Regions from separate parts of the Hymenobacter cellulosivorans genome, predicted to be linked through region 1. Evidence: riboswitches for the same ligand, from Rfam matches in the RefSeq annotation. Region 1 holds a riboswitch; the other holds the start of a gene.

Region 1 (4,119 bases):
TGCGCTTCTCGAAGGAGTCGGCCTGGCCGTTTTCGTCGAAGGCCATGACCACCATGGCGGCCCCGTAGGCGCGCACGGTGCGGGCCCGCTCCCTGAATACTTCCTCGCCTTCCTTCAAGGAAATCGAGTTGACGATGCTCTTGCCCTGCACGCACTTGAGGCCGGCTTCGAGCACGCTCCACTTCGAGGAGTCAATCATGACCGGCACCCGGGAAATGTCGGGCTCGGAGGCAATCAGGTTCAGAAACGTCGTCATGGCCTGCTCCGAGTCGAGCATGCCTTCGTCCATGTTCACGTCGAGGACCTGGGCGCCGCCCTCCACCTGGTCGCGGGCTACCTGCAGGGCCTGCTCGTAGGCGCCGGTGCGGATGAGGCGGGCAAAGGCCCGGGAGCCGGTCACGTTGCACCGCTCCCCCACGTTGACAAACAGCGAATCAGGATAAATGCCGAAGGGCTCCAGGCCAGCCAGGCGGGTAGCCTGGGGGACGGGGTGGAGCTGGCGGGGCGGATACTTCTCGGCCAGCTTAGCCAGCTCGGCAATGTGCTGGGGGGTGGTGCCGCAACAACCGCCGGCCACCGTCACGATGCCGTCCTTGAGGTAGTTTTCCACCACGGCCGCGAATTCCTGGGCCGACTCGTCGTAGCCGCCGAAGGCGTTGGGCAGGCCGGCGTTGGGGTAGGCCGAAATGTGCACGTCGGCAATACGGCTCAGCTCTTTCACGTACACCTGGAGCTGGTCGGCGCCCAAAGCGCAGTTCAAACCTACGCTCAGCAGCGGCAGGTGGCTGATAGAGTTCCAGAACGCCTCCACCGTCTGCCCGCTCAGCGTGCGGCCCGAGGCATCGGTGATGGTACCCGAAATCATGACCGGCACGACTTTGCCGCCCTCGTCGAAGAACTTCTGCACCGCAAACAAAGCGGCCTTGGCGTTGAGCGTGTCGAAGATGGTTTCGATGAGCAGCGTATCGGAGCCCCCTTCTACCAAGCCGCGCACCTGCTCCAGGTAGGCCGTGGCTAGCTCGTCGAAGGTCACGGCGCGGAAGCCGGGCCGGTTCACGTCGGGCGACAAGGAGGCCGTACGGTTCGTGGGTCCGATAGCACCGGCCACGAAGCGGGGCTTGGCGGGATTCTGGGCCGTAAACTCGTCGGCTACTTCCTTGGCAATGCGCGCCGACTCATAGTTGAGCTCATACACGATATGCTCCAGCCCGTAGTCGGCCTGGGCAATGGTGGTGCCACTGAAGGTGTTGGTTTCCACCATGTCGGCCCCGGCCGCGAAGTAGTCGGCGTGAATACCCCGGATGATGTCGGGGCGGGTCAGGCTGAGCAGGTCGTTGTTGCCGCGCAGGGGCTTGGGGTGGTCCACGAAACGGGTGCCACGGAAGTCAGCCTCGTCCAGCGTGTGGCGCTGAATCATGGTGCCCATGGCGCCATCGAGCACAAGGATGCGCTGCTGGAGAATATCGTAAAGCGGGGAGTCGGGGCGGCGGAGCGTGGCTGGTTGCATATCGGCTCAGTTAAGGAAACTAGCGGCGAAAAAGTGCCTATCCAGAAAGAGCCGCGCAGGGGCGCGTCCTGTTCTTATCTTCTTCCACAGCCGAGGCTCTAGAATGGGAGTTAGCACCTTGTTTTATTTCAGGTTGCTAAGACGTCGTCGGGCCCAATCCCTCGGTCTTTCTGGATAAGTAACAAAGCGAAGATACAGCGGGAAATTCCGGAATCCAATTTTGTGCGGTGCAGCTTCGTTAGCTCTGCGCCCTCATCCGGCTGGTTATTACCTTATCGTCCCAACACTTCCTTACTCTATGCTGCCACGCTTACGCCTCGCGATTCTTATAACCTTACTGCTGCTGCCCGGCTGGGGGCTATGGGCCCAAACCGCCGCCACGCCCGCCGAACACGGGCTGCGTGGGCAATATTACGAGGGTAAAAACTTCGAAAAGCTGGTTTTGACCCGCAAGGACCCTGCCGTCAACTTCGACTGGAGCCGACGGCAAAACGGCCCCGGCCAGCCTATTAAGTTCTTTGTGTCGCCGGGGCCGGGCGTACCCAGTACCTGGTTTTCGGCGCGCTGGACGGGCTACATTCTGGCTCCTAAAACCGGGGTTTATACCTTCACCATGGCCACTGATGACGGCATGCGGGTGTGGGTCGGGGGCCGCCAGATCCTGGATTCCTGGGTCGACCAGCCCATTACCCGGTTTACTGCCCAAATGAAGCTCACGGCTGGCCGCTACTACTCGGTGCGGGTGGAATATTATCAGGTGGAGCGGGATACCAAGGCCTTGCTGGCCTGGCAACTGCCGGGCTCTACGGCCGAACCGGTGCCGGTACCAACCCAAAGCCTATATGTAAATCTGCCCGTCACGGCCGAGCCCTTTGTGGCCCCGTCGAAAGCAGCTTCGACGGAAGGCACCATTCGTATTATATCGGCTCCACCAGGCAAAACAGTCCCTGCCACCGCTACGGCCGTGAAGCCGAGCCGGGGCGTGACGGTGGCCGGCAAGCTGCCGGGCGGCATCGGGCTGCAGGCTACGTATTACGCGGGTTCAGTGCGCGGAGCGGCAGTGCACAGTCGGGTAGAGCCGGTGGTAAACGTGACCTGGAAAGGAGCTCCGCCCGCGCCGGGCGCACCCGGGCAGGGCTTTTCGGTGCGCTGGACGGGCTACGTCTACGCCCCGAATCGGGAATCTACGTGCTGCATACCGAGTGGGACGATGCCACCGACGTACGCTTTGCCGGCGACGACGTGCTGAGTATGGAAAAGTACGAGCCGGCGTATTTTGGCTCCCGCAAGCCTCCTATTCCGGTAGACATGGTCTACCAGCTGGAAGCGGGCTATTTTTACCAGATTGATCTGGCTTACAAGAATGTGCAGGGCGTGTCGGGGGCGGTGCTGTCGTGGGCGCGGCCGACGGCCTTGGGCAACCCTGCCACGCTGGAAGCAGCCTTTGCGGCGAAGGACCGGGCCAAGTTGACAGTGATTCCCAAGCAGTATTTGTATCCCGAGCTGCCCCGGCCGCTACCCGAACCCGTTGTCGTGGCCGTCAAGCCGGCGAAGGTTCCGGTGGCTGGGCCGAAGCCCACGGTGGCCGCGGTCCGGCCAGTTCGGCCGGTGGTAGCTGCGCCCAAGCCGTTGGCCGTTCGGGTAGCCGCGCCGGTAACTGAGCTGCCCGACCTGAGTGCGTTGAGCAAAGGCGCGGCCGTCACGCTATCCAACCTGTATTTCACCCAGAGCACGGCCACCCTGCTGCCCACTTCCCGCCCAGCGCTGAATGCGTTGGCAAAAAAGCTACAAGCCGAGCCTGCGCTGCGCCTGGAAATAGCGGGCCACACCGACAACGTGGGCGAACCAGCTAAAAACCTGCTTCTCTCCGAGCAGCGGGCCCAGGTGGTGCGTCGCTATTTAGTGCAGCAGGGCATCGACTCGGTGCGGCTCACGGCCCGGGGCTATGGCGGCACCCGACCCGTGGCCGATAACCGCGACCCGCAGCAACGGCCCCGCAACCGGCGGGTGGAAATTGTAGTGCAGTAAGCAGCAATAAAAGGGAGGGCTGAAAACATTTATGTAGCTACATTGGTTTGGAAGCGTCAACCAGCCGGCCCTAAGCGCCGGTTCCTGTATTCCGACGTTACGATTCTCAACCATGAGCCAAGATTCCAACCTCTTCTCGCCCTTCCAGATGGGTGCCCTCACGCTGCCCAACCGCCTGGTAATGGCGCCTATGACCCGCAGCCGGGCCAAAAATGAAGGCAACGTGCCCACCGACTCGACGGTGACCTACTATGAGCAGCGTGCCTCGGCCGGCCTTATCATCAGTGAAGGCTCCCAGGTTTCGCCCCAGGGCGTGGGCTATATCTTCACGCCCGGTATCTATTCCGAAGCCCAAGTAGCGGGCTGGCGCAAGGTAACCGACGCCGTGCACGCCGCCGGGGGCCGGATTTTCATTCAGCTCTGGCACGTGGGCCGCATTTCCCACCCCGATTTCCACAACGGTGAGCTGCCCGTAGCTCCGTCGGCCGTGCAGCCCACCGGCGTGCAGGCTTACACCATCAATGGGATGCAGGAAATTCCGACGCCCCGGGCCCTGGAAACGGCCGAGGTGAAAGCCGTGGTAG
Region 2 (4,119 bases), 520 kb from region 1:
TTCCCCAACGGGCGTCAGCGGGCCGGTGCTGCCGTAGCACGAGCCCAAAATATTGGCGCACACGATAAACCAGTCGGCTGGGTCGAAGTAATGGCCGGAGCCAAACAGGCCGGTCCACCAGCTGAGCACGTCGGCATTGGCCGTCAGGGCATGGCACACCCATACCACATTGTCTCGGGCTTCGTTGAGCGTGCCGAAGGTGTGGTAGGCTATCTGCACCGGAGCCAGCGTCGCGCCACTTTCGAGCACGAGTCCCGCCGGAAGGTTCAAAAGCCGAGGCTGATTCATGAGGCAATAGGTCGGGTTGGGCAGCCCGCTGGTAAGCGGCGGGCTTTAATATCAATGCAATAGCGCGCGGGCTGAGCCGGCTGGTCCGTCTTGCATCAGTCCCACCCAATGAAGGTTTTGGTGGACCTCTGCCGGCTCAACCCGGGCTATTGCGGAATGGTCAGGATGATTCCTCTCTCACAACTCCTCATCCTGCCATTCACGGCGCTGCCGTAGCCGGAGCAGACGGGCCACTCTCATTGCCCGCCAAGTCTCCTCTCTACTTTAGACCTCCAGCGGGGCAGCGTGTTCTACTTCGGGCTGCACCACGGCGTCTTCCTCGTCGTCGGAAGTCGTGGGGGCAGCGTTGCGCACGGCGTCGAAGGCCTGGGCCAAGTCTGCGCGGATGTCTTCGAAATGTTCAATACCTACCGACAGGCGCAGCGAAGTGGGCGTCACGCCGGCAGCGCGCTGCTCTTCCTCCGAAAGCTGCTGGTGGGTGGTAGCCGAGGGTTGAATAATCAGCGTCTTGGCGTCGCCCACGTTGGCCAGGTGGCTCACTAGCTTTAGGTTGTCGATAAACTGGGTGGCCGTTTCCTTGCTGCCTTTGATGCTGAAAGTCAGTACGCCGCCGTAGCCGCGCTTCAGGTATTTCTGGGCCAAGGCGTGGTAGGGGCTGCTCTTTAGGCCCGGATAATTCACACTCTCCACCTGCGGGTGCTGCTCCAGCCAGGTGGCAATGCGCAGGGCGTTTTCCACGGTGCGGTCGACGCGCAAACTCAGGGTTTCGAGGCCGATGAGCAGCTGCCAGGAGTTGAAGGGGCTGATGGCCGGACCGAAGTCGCGCAGGCCTTCCACACGGGCCCGGATGATGAAGGCAATGTTGCCAAACGGCCCATTCTTGCCGAACACGTCGTTGAATACCAAGCCGTGGTAGCCTTCCGAGGGCTCGGTGAACTGCGGAAACTTGCCGTTGCCGAAGTCGTACTTGCCGCCGTCCACAATCACGCCGCCGATGCTGGTGCCGTGCCCGCCAATCCACTTCGTGGCCGATTCTACCACAATGTGGGCGCCGTGCTCCAGGGGCCGGAACAGGTAGCCGCCCGCCCCGAAGGTATTGTCGACAACCAGCGGCAGGTCGTGCTTTTCGGCAATGGCCGCAATCCGCTCAAAGTCCGGAATGCTGAAGCTCGGGTTGCCGATGGTTTCGAGGTAAATAGCCTTGGTGCTCTCGTCAATCAGCTGCTCAAACGAAGCCGGGTTGTCGCCGTCGGCAAAGCGCACTTCGATGCCCAGGCGCTTGAAAGCCACTTTAAACTGGTTGTACGTGCCGCCATAGAGGTGGGAGCTGCTTACAAAATTGTCGCCGGCCTGCAGGATGTTGTTCAGGGCAATAAACTGTGCCGCCTGCCCCGAGCCCGTGGCTAGGGCCGCTACTCCGCCTTCCAACGCCGCTACGCGCTGCTCAAACACGTCGGTGGTGGGGTTCATCAGCCGGGTGTAGATGTTGCCAAACTCCTTCAGCGCAAACAGGTTGGCCCCGTGCTCGGCGTTCTTGAAAACATAGGAAGTCGTTTGGTAAAGCGGTACGGCGCGGGCTCCGGTTACGGGGTCGGGCTGCTGGCCGGCGTGAAGTTGCAGGGTCTCGAATTGCAGGGCTTGCGTGGACATGATACGGCTGAGTTAAGAAGTCTTTGAAATGAAGTTTCAGATTGTCAGCTGGTTGGAGTCATGGCGACGGCAACCAGGAAGGCATCCGGAGCCCCAAAAGGCTGCAGCGGAGCCCGGCCAGACCCTGCGCCGAAGTGCACCAGCAAGTGGCCGCACACGGTGGGAAAGCCAGAAAAAAGGAGAAAGGGGAGAAGCTAGGCGCTCAGTGGGCTAGCAACAGCAACAACACGTGGACCAACTGCACATTCGCATTCGTGCGGCCAGCCGGGGCGAAAACCCAGCGGCGAAAACGCGCAAACCCATCGGCGAGGCAGCGGGCACAGAGGCGGCTGCAGCGGATGGGGAGATGAAAGCGGAAGCGGGGTTGTTTTCCATGGTACTCGACTTATAGCTCCCGCGGGCCTTACGCCGGGCGGGCAGGAATTGGCACCTTTCATCAGATGAAGGTTGCCAGCGGGTCAGGGAGCCTGTTCTCTCGCCGCTTCTGTATAAATTCTTTCAAACTGTCCCATCGTTCTGGGAGAGTACCGGGTTGGTGACTGCAAATGTACAGATGGAATTGAGAAGACCAAATTCTGCGAAAAGTTTTTTTGCTTTTCCAAAAAAGCAGGCAGAAAAAAACGCCGCCCGAAGCTCGGGCGGCGTTTCCAACCTTTTTCTGCAAAAAAGGACCTAAAGGGTAGGTAACGTAAGCTGCTGACCCACTTCGATATGGTCGGGGTTAGCGCCAATAATAGCTTTGTTTGCTTCGTAAATCTGGTGCCACTTCGAGGCGTCACCGTAGTGGTTTTTGGCAATCTTGGAGAGTGAATCTCCACTTACCACAGTGTAAGAGTCGCCTTTTGCGGCGGCGGGTTGCGCCGTGGGGTTGGCAGCGGCATTATTATTTCCGAAAAAATCGGTGCCACCGGCGGCGGGCTTGGCGGCGGGTTGAACCGGTTTTTCTTCGCCTTTATTGCTGAGGAAATCGAACAGTCCCATGAGTATGTGTCGGTTAAGGTGAGGGGAGAGTGGCAGTACCGCATGTGCCTGACGGCCACGGTATCAGGGGCTATTACGCCCCGGGGTTGAAATTGGTTGTGGCCGCCTAAGCCCAGCCGTGCTAGGCTTAACTCTTTAGCTTCTGCCCCGTAAGAACCGCAACGCTAGCCGCTATTTGGGCGGCGGCGGGTTGTTTTTGTCCTTCCCCAAAACCCTTTCTTTCCTCATGAAAACTCTCCCCACTTCCTTTCGCTTACTCGCCAGCCTGCTGACGCTGGCCGTTCTGTTCCTGTCTGCCTGCGGTAGCAAGGAAGGTAAAGTTGAAGGCGTAAATATGCTCTACGGTACGGAGAGCAAGGTCTGGAAAACTGACAAAGAGCTCAGCGCCGGCGGCGAGAAAGTGAAACAGACCGACGCCCAGGAAGACGAGCGGCTTACGTTCTTCGCCAACGGTCAGTACAACATGACTTCACCCGCCGGGGCCGTCAATGGTAAGTACACCTTCGACCAGCCCGGTAAGAAAATTATGCTGACCCCCGATGGCGCTGCTACCAGCAACAGCTTTGATGTGGTAACGCTGACCGACGACAAACTCACGCTGAAAAGCCCCGAAGGCGCCGAGCTGCGCCTCGAAAAGGAGTAATTTTCCTTGTAGCCGTTTTTGGAAAGGCCGCTTCCTAGTACAGGAAGCGGCCTTTTTTTTGTAAGCCTGCTATCTGTTTATGCCTCAGAGTAGACGTATTCACTCCTACCAGCTGAAAGCCGCACCCTAAAATCGACTAGATTAGCGCTCTATATTCTGCGTTGCTAATCTATTGTCATGTTTTCTATCCGTCGTTTGCTGGGCATCTGCCTGTTGTGGTTGGTATTAGCCCTCGCAGTACAGGCCCAGCCTACTTTGCCGGCCCGCCCTGTGCGGAGTATAAGCCCCGCCGACACGAGCTTTGCCGACCTGGAGTTTCTGGTTCAGGAAATAGGCCGGGCGCAGGTCGTGATGCTGGGTGAGCCCACTCATGGCGAAGGCAACGTTACCGAAGCCAAAATCCGGCTGATACGCTTTTTGCAGCAGCGCCTGGGCTTTACCACCGTGGCTTTTGAAAGCGGCTTCTATGAGCTGGATAAGGCCCAACGTGAGATTTCGACCGGCGTGCCCGTGCGGGAAGCCATAGAAGCCAGCGTGTTCAACGTGTGGACCGGCAC

Evidence for each region. Region 1 has a riboswitch for S-adenosylmethionine ahead of metH (methionine synthase). Riboswitches for the same ligand answer to the same signal wherever they lie in the genome.
Region 2: another riboswitch for S-adenosylmethionine. It lies ahead of MUN80_RS01590 (O-acetylhomoserine aminocarboxypropyltransferase/cysteine synthase family protein); the one in region 1 lies ahead of metH (methionine synthase).

What each region holds. Positions count from the first base shown of each region.
Region 1 is NZ_CP095049.1:867,283-871,401, reverse strand. Features, by position in the region: gene metH (methionine synthase) at 1-1,507, opposite strand, end outside; SAM riboswitch class I at 1,579-1,688, opposite strand; gene MUN80_RS03810 (PA14 domain-containing protein) at 1,806-2,756, shown strand; gene MUN80_RS03805 (OmpA family protein) at 2,696-3,535, shown strand; gene MUN80_RS03800 (alkene reductase) at 3,648-4,119, shown strand, end outside.
Region 2 is NZ_CP095049.1:346,720-350,838, reverse strand. Features, by position in the region: gene MUN80_RS01595 (homoserine O-acetyltransferase family protein) at 1-288, opposite strand, end outside; gene MUN80_RS01590 (O-acetylhomoserine aminocarboxypropyltransferase/cysteine synthase family protein) at 553-1,938, opposite strand; SAM riboswitch class I at 2,321-2,433, opposite strand; gene MUN80_RS01585 (LysM peptidoglycan-binding domain-containing protein) at 2,611-2,919, opposite strand; gene MUN80_RS01580 (hypothetical protein) at 3,146-3,562, shown strand; gene MUN80_RS01575 (erythromycin esterase family protein) at 3,740-4,119, shown strand, end outside.